Regions from separate parts of the Agromyces aurantiacus genome, predicted to be linked through region 2. Evidence: predicted binding sites of a transcription regulator. Region 2 holds the regulator's gene; each other region holds the start of a gene.
The links. Region 2 encodes LexA, which represses DNA repair genes until DNA is damaged. Its sites were predicted from a motif close to TCGAACANNTGTTCGA; they were not measured.

Region 1 (5,111 bases), 530 kb from region 2:
AGGATCGCCTGCGCGCCTGGCGCGGGCCCGTGGTGTTCGCCAGCCACGACCGCGAGTTCCTCGACCGGGTCGCGACCGGACTCCTCGACCTCGACCCGGGCCGAGCGGGTGCGACCGCGCTCGCGCGGTCGAGGGAGGGTCGGCTCACGGGCCAGGGCGCGCGCGAGGCCGTGCTCGCGGCATCCGTCGGCACCGTCTTCGGCGGCTCGTTCAGCGACTACCTCGCCGTTCGCGTCGACGAACGCGAGCGCTGGCAGCGCACGTACGAGGATGAGCAGGCGGAGCTCCGGCGGCTGCGCCTCGCGGTCGCCGAGACCGCACGCACGGTCGCCCACGGCCGGCCGCCGACCGACAACGACAAGTTCCTGAAGCACTTCAAGCGCGAGAACGTCGAGCAGGCGGTCTCCCGTCGCGTCCGCAACGCCGAGCTGCGCCTCGACGAGCTGGAGCGGACGCAGGTGGCCAGGCCTCCCGCGCCGCTGTCGTTCGCGGGCATCCCCGCGGGCTCGCACGTGCTCGACCATGAGGAGGGCGCGCTGCTGCGGCTCGCCGACGTGGCGGTCGACGGCCGGCTCGGACTCGCGCAGCTGCGGATCGGACCGGCCACGCGCCTGCTCGTCACCGGGGCCAACGGCGCGGGCAAGTCGACGCTCCTGGCCCTCCTCGCGGGGCGGCTGGAGCCCGACCGCGGCGAGGTGCACCGGCGTCGCGGCCTGCGCGTGGGCCTGCTCGAACAGGACGTGCGCTTCGCCGACCCGGATGCCGCGCCGCGCGCGCTCTACGAGCGGGTGCTGGGGGAGCGGCGTGCCGAGCGCGTGCCGCTCGCCGACCTCGGCCTGATCGCCGCACGCGATCTCGACCGCCCAGTCGGCCGGCTGTCGGTCGGTCAGCAACGGCGGCTCGCGCTGGCGCTCGTGATCGCAGCTCCGCCGCACGTGTTCCTGCTCGACGAGCCGACCAACCACCTCTCGCTCGCGCTCGCGGGCGAACTCGAGGAGGCGCTCGGCGGGTATCCGGGCGCGGTCGTGATCGCAAGCCACGACCGCTGGCTGCGGCGCAGGTGGGATGGCGAGACCCTCGCGCTCGACGCCGTCCCGTCGGCGGTCCCGGTGTAGCGCGCGGCAGTCGGCAGTCGGCAGTCGGCAGTCGGCAGTCGGCAGCGGCGGGCCGCGGGGCGGGGCGAGGCTCCCGCGCCGCGGCGCCGCTGCGCTCGGCGGACTTGTGCCGCATTCGAACATGTGTTCGAATGATGGGGTGCGATGGAACGGCCAGGAACTCGATGCCGAGCAGCCCGACGCCCTCCCCGGGCTCGCGCGACTGAACAACCTGGTGCGATCGGTGCAGACGCCGGAGTTCGCCGGCGTGACCTTCCACGAGGTGCTCGCGAAGTCGGCCCTCAACAAGGTGCCGGGCCAGTCCTACGTCCCCTTCGGCTGGACGATCAATCCGTATCGGGGCTGCACGCATGCATGTGCCTATTGCTTCGCCCGGCCCACGCACGCCTACCTCGACCTCGATGCGGGCGACGACTTCGATCGGCAGATCATCGTGAAGGTGAACGTCTCCGACGTGCTGCGGCGCGAGCTCGCCCGGCCCGCGTGGCGTCACGAACCGGTCGCGCTCGGCACGAACACCGATCCCTACCAGCGCGCCGAGGGTCGTTACGGGCTCATGCCGGGAATCATCGAGGCGCTCGCGGGCAGCGGCACCCCGTTCAGCGTGCTGACGAAGGGCACGCTCCTGCGTCGCGATCTGCCGCTGCTCGTCGCCGCGCGCGAGCACGTGCCGATCGACCTCGCGATGTCGATCGCGGTGTACGACGACGCGTTGCAGCACTCGATCGAACCGGGGACGCCGACCACTGCCGCACGTCTCGCGACCGTCACGGCGGTGCGCGATGCGGGCTTCGACTGCACGGTGTTCCTCATGCCGATCCTGCCGTACCTCACCGACACCCGCGCGCACCTCGACCACGCGCTCCGCAGCGCCGCGGAGGCCGGCGCCACGAGCGTGATCCACTCGGCACTGCACCTCAGGGGCGCGGTGAAGCCGTGGTTCTTCGAGTGGCTCGCGCGCGAGCATCCCGAGCTCCTCCCCAAGTACCGCGCGATGTACCCGGGGTCGAGCGCCTACGCCCCCGCGGAGTACCGGGAATGGCTGGCCGCCCGCATCCGACCGCTTATCCGTGCGCACCGACTCGAGCGGGGCCGGGAGGATCCGGTGACCGGCGGCGTCCGGTCGGCGGCACTCGGCCGAGGTGGCCGGCCCGCCCCGGCACGAGCGCCGGGCGCGGCGAACGTCGGTGCCGCGGCCATCGTCGGTGCCGCGGCGATCGGGGCCGAACTCGGCGAGGTCGACCTCGGCGCAGCGGCACCGGCGATGCTGTTCTGACCGGGATCGCGCCGAGAGCGGTTGGTCCGGGCGCTCGGGGAACTGCGATAATCCGGCGAGGGCCGCGCGACGGCCGGGATGGGAGCGCAGATGACCTTGGGACTGCCCGAGCACCTCGCGCGGGAATCCCTGAGTCGCGCCCTCGGAGGCGCGGGTCACTGGGCCGCGGCGGTGTGCCTCGGGGCGGCGCTCCTGCTCGCCGCCGTCTCCGCCGTGGCGGCCACCACGCCGATCGGCGCCGGACCCGAGCGCCAGCGCGCGGCGCTCACGGCGCTCGCGCTGCTCTCGGCCCAGGCCCTCCTGCTCTTCCTCGTCTCGCGCTCCGCCAGCGTGACGCTGACCGTCCTCGCCCTCGTGGCCGGCACCGGTGCGGTGTACGGGCTCACGGTGCTCCTGCTCATGTCCGGCGAGGTGGAGGACGTCGCAGACAACGCGCTCGTGGCACTCTCGCGGGCGGCGCTCGTGCTCATCGGCGGAGCCGGAGTGGGGTCGGGCATCGCGATCACCTGGGCCGTGCTGGGCTGGGGCCTCGGCGAAGCGGCCGCGTTCCTCGGCTCCGCCACGGCCGGCGCGGCCTGGTCACCCAGCGTGCCCGCGGCGGCCGTCCTCGGCATCGTCGTCGTGGCGCGCGTCCTCGACGCGGTGTCGCGCCGGGTGATCGACCGCCGCGAGACGGCCCTGCATCGCGCCAGCCAGCAGACCCGCGAGCTCACGATCCGCCACGACTACGAGGTGCGCGCGATCGCCCGGCTGCACGACACCGCGCTCAACCACCTCGTGGCGATCGCGACGGCCGGGTCCGGCCCGGTCGAAGAACGGTTGCGGGCCGCCATCCGCCACGATCTCTCCCTCATCGTCGGACGGGACTGGGCCGGCGACCATGCGGAGACGACTGCGGCGGGCACGTCCGGCGCCGCCGGCGCGGACGTCGGGCGGTCCGACGCGACCTGGACGGAGGGCGGGGGCACCACGGTCCTCCTCGACGCGCCGACGCCGCTCGCCGACGCGCTCGCCATCGCGGGCGAGGCGGGAGTCGCCGTGCGGGTGGCGGGTTCGCCCGACGCGCTGCGGGCGCTCGGCCCGCGCCGGCGCGAGGCGCTCGAGGCCGCGGTGGCCCAGTGCCTGGTGAACATCGCCCGGCACGCCGGAGTCGACGAGGCGGAGCTCGCGGTCGGGGCCGGCGACGGCGCGGTCACCGTGGTCGTGATCGACAGCGGCACCGGCTTCGACCTCGACGCGGTGCCCGACGACCGCATCGGGCTGCGGACCTCGATCCGCGGGCGCATCGAGCAGGAGGGCGGCACGGCGCGCATCTGGTCGCGGCCCGGCGTGGGGACCACGGTGCTGCTCTCCGTTCCCGAGGGCGGCGCATGAGCGGGGGGATGCGGCTGACCCAGCAGGAGGTCGATCCGATCGGCGGCCTCGCCGCCGCGCCGATGGTCGTCGTGGGCTCGGCGCTCGCGGTCGTCGTCGCCGTCGGCGTGACCGCTGCCCAGTGGGCCGAGGTGAGCGCGCCCGTCGTCGCGATCGTCGCGGTGATGCTCGTCGTCGCGGCCGGCGTGGTGGCCTCCGTGTCGACCCTGCCCCGTCGCGCCCCGTTCACGGTCGACCGGCTGTGGCTGACGGTCAGCCTCGCCGTGGCGGCGGCGATCGCCGAGTACATCGCGACGGTCGGTGCGCCCGGGGGCGCAGGCTACGACCACTTCGGCCCCATCGTCGTCGGTGCGCTGGTCCTCGCGGTGGCCCCGTACTCCACCTGGGTCTCGCTGCTCGTCGCCGGCGGCATCGCCGCGGCCATCCTGACCATCCTCCAGATCGGCTCGACGGGCGCCTCGCTCCCGCGCGTCGTCGCCGTCTCGATCGTGATCCTCGACGCCGTGACGGTGCTCGCGTTCACGGCGGCCGCCGCGGGCTACTCGGCGTCGATCGTGCGCGAGACGCTCGCGTGGCAGCGCCAGGCCAACGCGGCCGCGCTCGAGCGCGACGCCGGGATCCGGACCGGCATCGCGCGGTCGGTGCAGCAGAGCCGCGTGTCGGTGCTCGGCCGGGAGGTCCTGCCGTTCCTCGCCCACGTCATGACGGCGGACCGGATCACCGTCGCCGATGCCGATCGGGCGCGCGTGCTCGCCGAGGCACTGCGCCGGGCGCTGAAGGCCGGCCTCGAGTCGACCTGGCTCGACGACCTGGCGGCGTCCGTCGCCGCGACGCGCGACGTGTCCGTCTCGGTGCACGACCCGGGCGGCATCGCCGGCCGCCTCCGGAGCGACCAGCGGCCCGCGCTGACGGCGCTCCTGTCGTGGCTCACCACGGGCGATCGGGCTCGTGCCGTCCGGATGTCGGTCGACGCCGACGGCTCCGGCGGCGTCATCGTGCTCGACGCCGAGCCGGGCACGGCGCCGCCCGCGCGGCGCGAGGTCGAGCGCTTCCTGGCGGTGGCGCGGAGCGTCGGCCTGCGCGGCGACGTCGTGATCACGCGAGAGAATGTGCAGGTGGAGTTCCGCTATGACCTCGGATGAGCCCGCGGACCACCGCGCGGCGCGCATCGGCATCCTCGACGACCATGCGCTCATCGTCGACGGCCTCGCGAGCTGGATCGACGAGCACGCCGCCGACCTGAGCGTCGTGATCCGGACGACGCGCTGGCTCGACCTGGTGCGGAATCCCGAGTTCCCCGTCGATGTGGTGCTCATGGACCTGCAGTTGGACGAGAGCGTGTCGAT
Region 2 (5,111 bases):
GTCAGGCCGGCGTTGGACGTGATCGCCTCGAACACGTGTCGCACCATCGAGCCCGTGAAGTGCCCGCCGATGAGGTGGAACTCGAAGCCCGCGGGCTCGCCCGTGTGCACCAGGTAGGGGCGGCCCGAGATGTCGACCACGGCCTGCGCGAGCGCCTCGTCGAGCGGCACGAGCGCGTCGCCGTACCGCGAGATGCCGCGCTTGTCGCCGAGGGCCTGGCGGATGGCGGTGCCGAGGACGATGCCCACATCCTCGACGGTGTGGTGCACGTCGATCTCGATGTCACCCCGTGCCCGCACGGTGAGGTCGGTCAGCGAGTGCTTCGCGAACGCCGTGAGCAGGTGGTCGTAGAAGGGCACGCTCGTCTCGATGTCGCTCGTGCCGGTGCCGTCGAGGTCGATCGAGAGGTCGATGCTCGACTCGCTGGTCTCGCGCTGCACGCGCGCGGTGCGCGCGGGGCGGTCCGTGGTCATGCGGTCATCCTATTCAGGCAGGTCGTGGGGTCACTGGGCGGCGGATGCGGCCGGCGTGAACGCGGCCATCGCCTCGAGGAACGCGGTGGTCTCGGCCTCGGTGCCCGCGGTCACGCGCAGGCAGCCCGGCAGGCCGATCTCGCGGATGAGGATGCCGCGGTCGAGCAGCGCCTCGAACACCGCGTGCGGATCGGCCACGTCGCCGAACAGCACGAAGTTCGCGCCGCTCCGGTACGGGCGGTAGCCGAGCGCGGCGAGCTCGCGGACGATGCGGTCGCGCTGGCCGCGGATCTCGTCGACCATCGAGAGCATCTCGCCCGAGTGCGCGAGCGCGCCCAGTGCGGCGGCCTGGGTGAGCGCCGAGAGGTGGTACGGCAGCCGCACGAGGCGCAGCGCGTCGATCACGGCCGGGTCGGCGGCGAGGTAGCCCACCCGCGCGCCCGCGAAGGCGAAGGCCTTGCTCATGGTGCGCGACACGAGCAGGCGGGGCCGCCCCTCGAGCAGCGTCAGCGCGCTCGGCGTGCCGGGGTCGGCGAACTCGAAGTACGCCTCGTCGACCACGACGACGCCACGGGCCGCGTCGGCGACCGCGGCGATCGTGTCGAGCGACAGGGGCGTGCCCGTGGGGTTGTTCGGGGCGCACAGCAGCACGATGTCGGGGTCGTGCCGGCGGACCGCCGCGACGGCCGTCTCGGGCGAGAGCTCGAAGTCGGCGTCGCGCTCGGCGGTCACCCACTCGGTGCCGGTGCCCGAGGCGAGCAGTCCGTACATCGAGTAGGTCGGCGCGAATCCGAGGGCCCGGCGACCCGGTCCGCCGAAGGCCTGGAGGATGTGCTGGAGCACCTCGTTCGAGCCGTTCGCCGCCCACAGCTGCTCGGGCACGAGCCCGTGGCCGAGGTAGCGCGCGAGCGCGGTGCGCAGCTCGGTGAACTCGCGGTCGGGATACCGGTTCAGCCCGATGATCGCGGCCGCGACGCGGGCGACGATGTCGTGCGCGACATCCTCGGGGATCGGATGCGTGTTCTCGTTGACGTTGAGCGCGACGGGCACCGTCTTCTGGGGCGCACCGTACGGGGACTTCCCGCGGAGGTCGTCGCGGATGGGAAGGTCGTCGAGACTCGTCACCGATCAATGCTATCCGCGGTGGGCCGGACGTTTCGGCCGGAGACGTCGCCGGACGACGCTACTCGACGACGGGCAGCGCGAGCCGCTGACCCGGCTGCACGACCGCGTCGCGCAGGCCGTTCAGCCGCATGATGTCGTGGATGACCTCGCGCGGATCGGCTGTGGGCGCGATCGACTCGGCGATGCCCCAGAGCGTGTCGCCGGCCCCCACCACCATCGTGTCGAAGACCGCGGGCGGCGTGCCGTCGTCGATGCCGGCGACCGCCCCGCCCGAGGCGAGCGAGCCGACGAGCACGCCGATGACGAGGGGCGCCGCCGCCAGCGTCGTGAATACGACGCGACCTCGGCGCGTGAGCCGGAGCCGCGTGCGACCGCCCGCTGCCATCACCACTGCACTCATTCCGCACCTCCCGGGTAGCTCCGCATCCGGCCGCTCGGCCGGGAGGGCCGGATGCGAAGCTGTGTTCCGAATATATCTTCGAACATTCGACGGTGCAAGGAACCGGATGGTGGGATTTCCGGTGCCGATTCCGCGACACACTCGAACGGATGTTTGTCGCGCGTGTGCGAGGCGGATACAGTTTCGAATGTCCGAGGACAGTCGAACACCGACCACCGACATCACGATCAGGCCGACGAGGGCCGCGACGAGAGGCGACACCGTGACGATCGACATCGACCAGGCACGCGGCACGGGCGGCCGGTCGCGTCGGCGCAAGACGCTGAGCGCCAAGCAGCTCGCGATCCTCGAGGTCATCCGCCGGTCGGTCGCCGAGCGGGGCTATCCGCCGAGCATGCGAGAGATCGGCGACGCGGTCGGGCTCTCCTCCCTCTCGAGCGTGACCCACCAGCTCAACCAGCTCGAGCTCGCGGGGTACCTTCGCCGCGACCCGAACCGCCCGCGTGCGCTCGAGGTCCTCATCGACGTGCCCGGCACCGAGCCGCGTCAGTCGGCCGCCGAGCCCGCCCCGGTCGGCGACGCCGCGATGGTGCCGCTCGTCGGCCGCATCGCCGCGGGCGTGCCGATCACGGCCGAGCAGCAGATCGAGGAGGTGTTCCCGCTCCCCCGCCAGCTCGTGGGCAAGGGCGAGCTGTTCATCCTCAAGGTCGTGGGCGACTCGATGATCGACGCGGCGATCTGCGACGGCGACTGGGTCGTCGTGCGCTCCCAGCCCACCGCCGAGAACGGCGAGATCGTCGCCGCGATGCTCGACGGCGAGGCCACCGTCAAGGTGTTCCGCCAGCGCGACGGCCACACGTGGCTGCTCCCACGGAACACGGCGTTCGAGCCGATCCTCGGTGACCAGGCCGAGGTGCTCGGCAAGGTCGTGGCGGTGCTCCGCACCGTCTGACGCGTCGGCGACGCCCGCCCGGCACGACGAGGGGCGGATGCCGCGGCCTCGCGCCGCGACATCCGCCCCTCGTGCGTTCGGTGGGTCAGCCCGCGGCGACCACCGCCGCGCCGGCACGGACGGCCTGCGTCGCCTCGACGATGTTCGCGAGCGACGCGACCGTCTCGTCGTAGCCGCGCGTCTTCAGGCCGCAGTCGGGGTTCACCCAGAGCCGTCCGGCCGGGATCGCGCCGACGGCGCGTTCGAGCAGCGACTGCACCTCCTCGACGCTCGGCACGCGCGGCGAGTGGATGTCGTACACGCCCGGGCCCACGCCGTGGTCGAAGCCGCTGGCCGACAGGTCGTCGACGACCTCCATGCGGCTGCGGGCCGCCTCGATCGAGGTGACGTCGGCGTCGAGCTCGCGGATCGCGTCGATGACGACGCCGAACTCCGAGTAGCAGAGGTGCGTGTGCACCTGCGTCGCGGGCGCGGCGCCGCCGGTCGCGAGCCGGAACGAGCCGACCGACCAGTCGAGGTAGGCGGGCTGGTCGGCGCGCTTGAGCGGCAGCAGCTCGCGCAGCGCCGGCTCGTCGACCTGGATGACGCGGATGCCGGCCTGCTCGAGGTCGCCGATCTCGTCGCGCAGCGCCAGGGCGACCTGGCGTGCGGTGTCGCCGAGCGGCTGGTCGTCGCGGACGAACGACCACGCGAGGATCGTCACCGGGCCCGTGAGCATGCCCTTGACGGGCTTCTCCGACAGCGACTGCGCGTACTGCGACCACTCCACCGTCATCGGCGCCGGACGCGAGACGTCGCCCCACAGGATCGACGGGCGCGTGCAGCGCGATCCGTACGACTGCACCCAGCCGTTCTGGGTCACGGCGAAGCCGTCGAGCAGCTCGGCGAAGTACTGCACCATGTCGTTGCGCTCCGGCTCGCCGTGCACGAGCACGTCGAGGCCGAGCTCCTCCTGCAGGCGGATGACGCGGGCGATCTCCTCGCGCATGAGCTCGCGGTAGGCGGCATCCGTCAGCTCGCCCTTGACGAGGCGGGCGCGGGCGCGGCGAATGTCGGCGGTCTGTGGGAACGAGCCGATCGTCGTGGTCGGCAGCGCGGGCAGGGCGAGGTCCTCCTGCGCGGCGACGCGCGCGTCGTAGTCGACGCGCGCGAAGGCGTCGGCGCCGAGCGCGGCGAGGCGGTCGCGCACGGCGGGCACGCGCACGCCGGGGGCGGCGGCGCGGTCGGCGAGCGAGGCGGATGCCGCGTCGAGCTCAGCCGTGATCGCCTCGCGCCCCTCGGCGAGGCCGCGAGCCAGCACCGCGACCTGCGCGACCTTCTGGTCGGCGAACGCAAGCCAGCCCACGAGGCGGGCGTCGAGCGCGGACTCGTCCTCGACGTCGTGCGGCACGTGCAGCAGCGAGGTCGAGGTGGACACCGCGACGTCGCCCGAGAACGAGCGGAGCGCCTCGGCGTGCGCGAACGCGCGCTCGAGATCGCCGCGCCAGATGTTGTGGCCGTCGATCACGCCCGCGACGAGCGTCTTCGCGGCGAGCGCCTCCTCGGTCACGCCGTCGAGCCGCTCGGGCGCGGTGCCGCGCACGAGGTCGAGCCCGAGCGCTTCGACGGGCGTCGCCGCGAGCGCGGGCAGCGCGTCGTCGAGCGAGCCGTACGGCGCGCCGACGAAGATCGCCGGGCGCGCCTCGGCGGCGCCGAGCACGTCGTAGGCCGCGCCGACCGCGTCGAGCACGCGCTCGCGCGGCTCGTCGATGCTCTCGCTGACGAGCGCCGGCTCGTCGAGCTGCACCCACTCGGCTCCGGCATCGCGGAGTGCCGCGAGCAGCTCGGCGTACACGGTCACCAGGTCGGCGAGGCGCTCGATCGGGCGGAAGCCCTCGGGCGCGTCATCCGCCGCCTTGGCCAGCAGCAGGAAGGTGACCGGCCCGACGAGCACGGGGCGCGTGACGAACCCGGCCTCGCGGGCCTCGCGCACCTGCGCGACGAGCGCGTCGGCGTGTGCGGCGAAGGCGGTGTCGGGCCCGATCTCGGGCACCAGGTAGTGGTAGTTCGAGTCGAACCACTTCGTCATCTCGAGCGGCGCGTCGGCGCCCTCGCCCCGCGCGACCGTGAAGTAGCCCGTGAGGTCGAGCCGGCCGTCGGCGTCGAGGAGTCGCTCGAAGCG
Region 3 (5,111 bases), 400 kb from region 2:
AGGTTGTTCGCCTGCGCACCCTCGACCGTGATCATCCGATCGGGGTCGACCTCGCGGCGCTTCGCGGGGATCGCGATCTCCTTGCGGCCCGAGAGGTAGTCGCCGGTGAGCGACTCGCGGTTCTTCACGAGGTCGGCGTAGCTGCCGCTGTGCACCACGGTGCCGCCGTGCACGCCCGCGCCCGGGCCGATGTCGACGATCCAGTCGGCGGTGCGGATGGTGTCCTCGTCGTGCTCGACCACGATGAGCGTGTTGCCGAGGTCGCGGAGGGCGACGAGCGTGTCGATGAGCCGCCGGTTGTCGCGCTGGTGCAGGCCGATGCTCGGCTCGTCGAGCACGTAGAGCACGCCCGTGAGGCCCGACCCGATCTGTGTCGCGAGGCGGATGCGCTGGGCCTCGCCGCCGGACAGCGTGCCCGCGGCTCGGGCCAGGTCGAGGTAGCTGAGGCCCACCCGGATCAGGAAGTCGAGGCGCAGCTTGATCTCGCGGAGCACCTGGGCGGCGATCGCCTGCTCGCGGTCGGTCAGCTCGAGCCGGTCCATGAACGCGCGCGCGTCGTGGAGGCTCAACCGGCACACGTCGGCGATGGACGCGTCGTGGATGAGCACCGAGAGCACCTCGGGCTTCAGCCGGTTGCCCTCGCACACCGGGCACGGGATCTCGCGGAGGTACTCGGCCCAGCGGGCTCGCTGCACGTCGGTCTCGGCCTGCAGGTACTGCCGCTCGATGTACGGGACGACGCCCTCGAAGCCCGAGGTGTAGCTCATCTCGCGGCCGTAGCGGTTGCGCCAGCGCACCTTGACCTCGAAGTTGTCGCCGCGCAGCACCGCGTTGCGGGCCGCGCCCGGCAGTTCCTCCCAGGGGGTGTCGAGCGAGAAGCCGAAGTCGCGCGAGAGGCCGTCGAGCAGCTTCTCGTAGTAGTTGTAGAGGCTCTTGCCCTGCGAGGTCCACGGCAGGATGACGCCCTCGGCGATGCTCATCGACGGGTCGCCGAGGAGGAGCTCCTCGTCGACCGACATGCGCGTGCCGAGGCCGGAGCACTCGGGGCATGCGCCGAACGGCGCGTTGAACGAGAAGGTGCGCGGCTCGATCTCGGTCAGCGCGATCGGGTGCTGGTTCGGGCAGCTGAGCTTCTCGGAGAACGTCTGCCAGGCGTCGTCGCCCTCGAGGTCGACGTAGTTGATCTGCACGAGTCCGTCGGTCAGGCGCAGGGCCGTCTCGAGGGAGTCGGTGAGTCGGCCCAGGATCTCGTCGGAGGCCACGAGCCGGTCGATCACGACGGAGATGTCGTGCTTGACCTGCTTCTTCAGCTGCGGCGGCTCGTCGAGCCGGATGACCTCGCCGTCGACGACCGCGCGCGAGTACCCCTGCGAGGACAGGTCGCGGAAGAGGTCGACGAACTCCCCCTTCTTCTGGGACACCACCGGGCTCAGCACCTGGAACCGGGTGCCGGCCGGGAGCTCCATCAGCTGGTCGGCGATCTGCTGCACGGTCTGCCGCTGGATGCGCTCACCGCACACCGGACAGTGCGGCACGCCGATGCGCGCCCACAGCAGGCGCATGTAGTCGTAGATCTCGGTGATCGTGCCGACCGTCGAGCGGGGGTTGCGGTTGGTCGACTTCTGGTCGATCGACACGGCCGGGCTCAGGCCCTCGATGAAGTCGACGTCGGGCCGGTCGACCTGGCCGAGGAACTGCCGCGCATACGCGGAGAGCGACTCGACGTACCGGCGCTGCCCCTCGGCGAAGATCGTGTCGAACGCGAGCGAGGACTTGCCCGAACCCGACAGGCCCGTGAACACGACCATCGCGTCGCGCGGGATCTCGACATCGACGTCGCGCAGGTTGTGCACGCGAGCGCCGCGGACGCTCAGGCGCGAATGGGCATCGAGACGTGAAACTGGCACCCTACGAGTGTACGAACGCCCTCCGACACTCCTCCCCGGATCGCGCGTGCTGAGAGCGAACACACGTTCGATCGCCGGGGATCACGCCGCGCTCCGGCGTAGCTGATCAGCCCAGGTGCCCCGCCTTCTCCATCTGGCGCAGCTCGCGCTTGAGTTCGGAGACCTCGTCGCGCAGCCGGGCGGCGAGCTCGAACTTCAGCTCGCCGGCGGCCTCGAGCATCTGGTCGTTGAGGTCGCGGATGAGCTCCTCGAGGTCGTTCGCGCCCGCCGACGCGATGCCGTCGCGCCGCATGGGCACGGGCGACGTCTTCCGCGCGTCGCGGCCCGCGAGCAGCGCCGCGGTGTCGGCCTCCTCACGTGCGAGGACCTGGGTGATGTCGGCGATGCGCTTGCGCAACGGCGTCGGGTCGATGCCGTTGACGCGGTTGTACTCGAGCTGCTTCTCGCGCCGGCGCGTGGTCTCGTCGATCGCCGCGGCCATCGAGTCGGTCATCACGTCGGCGTACATGTGGACCTCGCCCGACACGTTCCGCGCCGCGCGGCCGATCGTCTGGATGAGCGACGTCGAGGACCGCAGGAAGCCCTCCTTGTCGGCGTCGAGGATGGCCACGAGCGACACCTCGGGCAGGTCGAGGCCCTCTCGGAGCAGGTTGATGCCGACGAGCACGTCGTAGACGCCGGCGCGCAGCTCGGTGAGGAGCTCGACGCGCCGGAGCGTGTCGACGTCGGAGTGCAGGTAGCGCACGCGCACCCCGGCCTCGGTGAGGAAGTCGGTGAGCTCCTCCGCCATCCGCTTGGTGAGCGTCGTCACGAGCACGCGCTCGTCGCGCTCGGCACGGACCCGGATCTCCTCGAGCAGGTCGTCGATCTGGCCCTTCGAGGGCTTGACCACGATCTGCGGGTCGACGAGGCCCGTTGGCCGGATGATCTGCTCGACCACGCCGTCGGCCACCCCGAGCTCGTACGAGCCGGGCGTCGCCGAGAGGTACACCGTCTGCCCGACCCGCGACTTGAACTCGTCCCACTTCAGCGGGCGGTTGTCGAGCGCGCTCGGGAGCCGGAAGCCGTGCTCGACGAGCGTGCGCTTGCGGGAGGCGTCGCCCTCGTACATCGCGCCGATCTGGGGCACGGTCACGTGCGACTCGTCGATCACCACGAGGTAGTCGTCGGGGAAGTAGTCGAGCAGGCAGTGCGGCGCCTCGCCCGGCGCGCGGCCGTCGATGTGGCGCGAGTAGTTCTCGATGCCAGAGCAGAACCCGATCTGCTCCATCATCTCGAGGTCGAAGGTCGTGCGCATGCGCAGCCGCTGCGCCTCGAGCAGCTTGCCCTCGCGCTCGAGCTCCTGCAGGCGCTCGTCGAGCTCGTCGCGAATGGTGCCGATCGCCCGCTGCATCACGTCGACGCTCGCGACGTAGTGCGACGCGGGGAAGACGGGCACGGCGTCGAGCTTGGCGATGACCGACCCGGTGAGCGGATGCAGGCTGTGCAGCGCCTCGATCTCATCGCCGAACATCTCGATGCGGATCGCGTGCTCCTCGTAGACCGGGATGATCTCGATCGTGTCGCCGCGCACGCGGAACGTGCCCCGCGAGAACGCGATGTCGTTGCGCTGGTACTGCATCGACACGAACTTGCGGATCAGCCAGTCGCGATCGACGCGCTGGCCCACCTGCAGGGGCATCATCGCGCTGAGGTACTCCTCGGGCGTGCCGAGGCCGTAGATGCACGACACGGTGGACACCACCACGACATCGCGCCGGCTGAGCAGCGAGTTGGTGGTCGAGTGCCGGAGCCGCTCGACCTCGGAGTTGATCGAGGAGTCCTTCTCGATGAACGTGTCGGTCTGCGGCACGTACGCCTCGGGTTGGTAGTAGTCGTAGTACGACACGAAGTACTCGACCGCGTTGTTCGGCATGAGCTCGCGGAACTCGTTGGCGAGCTGGGCCGCGAGGGTCTTGTTGTGCGCGAGCACGAGCGTGGGCCGCTGCACCTGCTCGATCAGCCAGGCCGTGGTGGCCGACTTGCCCGTGCCGGTGGCGCCGAGCAGCACCACGTCGGTCTCGCCGGCGTTGATCCGGGCCGCGAGCTCGGCGATCGCCTGCGGCTGGTCTCCGCTCGGCGCATACTCGCTCACGACCTGGAACGGGCGCACGGAACGGGTCGACTGCATGGATCCGAGTCTAGGTCGGGCCACCGACACGGAGCCCGGGTACGCCGACAGCGAAGCGGATGGCGCGGCCCCGCGCCATCCGTCGGCCTACGCCGGCTTGGACGCGCGCCGCTCGCGGTCGATGCGCACCCACAGGTCGTCGGCCTGGCTCATGGTGTGCGCGATCGAGCCGCCCGTGTCGATGACCACGTCGGCGACCGCGCGCCGTTCGGCGTCGCCGACCTGCGCATCGACCCGTGCCTCGGCCTGGATCGGGTCGAACCCGCGCTCCTGCACGAGGCGGTCGACCTGCGTGCGCTTCGGAGCGCTCGTGACCACGACGAGGTCGAACGGATGGTCGACCTGCGCCTCGACGAGCAGCGGCACGTCGTAGACGACGACCGCGTCGGGATCCGCCTGCTCGGCCTTCGCGATCAGCCGGCCCGAGAGCTCGCGGACGGCCGGGTGCACGATCGCGTTGAGCCGCGCCCGGGCCTCGTCGTCGCGGAAGACGATCTCGCCGAGCTTCTGGCGATCGAGCATGCCGTCGTTCGTGAGCACACCCTCGCCGAACTCGCGCACGATCTCGTCGAGGCAGGCCGACCCCGGCTCGACGACGCGGCGCGCCAGCTGGTCGGCGTCGATGTGGATGGCGCCGTGCTCGACGAGCCGGCGGGCGACGGTGGACTTTCCGGAGGCGATCCCGCCGGTGAGGCCGATCAGATACACACCCCCACCATATCGGTGTGCCACACTCGACCCGAACGTGAGGAGGTGCGCGTGCTCGAAGTGCTGACCGCGTCGGGCCTGGCGCTGGCGGCCGGCCTGAACGCGTGGATCCCCCTGCTCGTGCTCGGCGCGCTCGACCGCTTCACCGGCCTGGTCGACCTGCCCGAAGGGTGGGACTGGCTCGCGAACGAGTGGGTGCTGCTGGTCCTGCTCGTGCTGCTCGTCGTCGAGATCGTCGCCGACAAGGTGCCCGGACTGGACTCCCTCAACGACATCGTGCAGACCGTCGTGCGACCGACGGCGGGCGGCCTGGCGTTCGGATCGGG

Region 1: a site for LexA is predicted at 1,231-1,246, ahead of JOD46_RS07305 (Rv2578c family radical SAM protein). Genes of this name have one in related genera too.
Region 3: a site for LexA is predicted at 1,963-1,978, ahead of uvrA (excinuclease ABC subunit UvrA). Genes of this name have one in related genera too.

What each region holds. Positions count from the first base shown of each region.
Region 1 is NZ_JAFBBW010000001.1:1,533,718-1,538,828, forward strand. Features, by position in the region: gene JOD46_RS07300 (ABC-F family ATP-binding cassette domain-containing protein) at 1-1,115, shown strand, start outside; gene JOD46_RS07305 (Rv2578c family radical SAM protein) at 1,255-2,391, shown strand; gene JOD46_RS07310 (sensor histidine kinase) at 2,482-3,765, shown strand; gene JOD46_RS07315 (hypothetical protein) at 3,762-4,907, shown strand; gene JOD46_RS07320 (response regulator) at 4,894-5,111, shown strand, end outside.
Region 2 is NZ_JAFBBW010000001.1:2,062,882-2,067,992, reverse strand. Features, by position in the region: gene hisB (imidazoleglycerol-phosphate dehydratase HisB) at 1-473, opposite strand, end outside; gene JOD46_RS09780 (histidinol-phosphate transaminase) at 504-1,598, opposite strand; gene JOD46_RS09775 (LysM peptidoglycan-binding domain-containing protein) at 1,657-1,998, opposite strand; gene lexA (transcriptional repressor LexA) at 2,273-2,950, shown strand; gene metE (5-methyltetrahydropteroyltriglutamate--homocysteine S-methyltransferase) at 3,036-5,111, opposite strand, start outside.
Region 3 is NZ_JAFBBW010000001.1:2,462,783-2,467,893, forward strand. Features, by position in the region: gene uvrA (excinuclease ABC subunit UvrA) at 1-1,907, opposite strand, end outside; gene uvrB (excinuclease ABC subunit UvrB) at 2,014-4,077, opposite strand; gene coaE (dephospho-CoA kinase) at 4,165-4,785, opposite strand; gene JOD46_RS11715 (DUF4126 domain-containing protein) at 4,837-5,111, shown strand, end outside.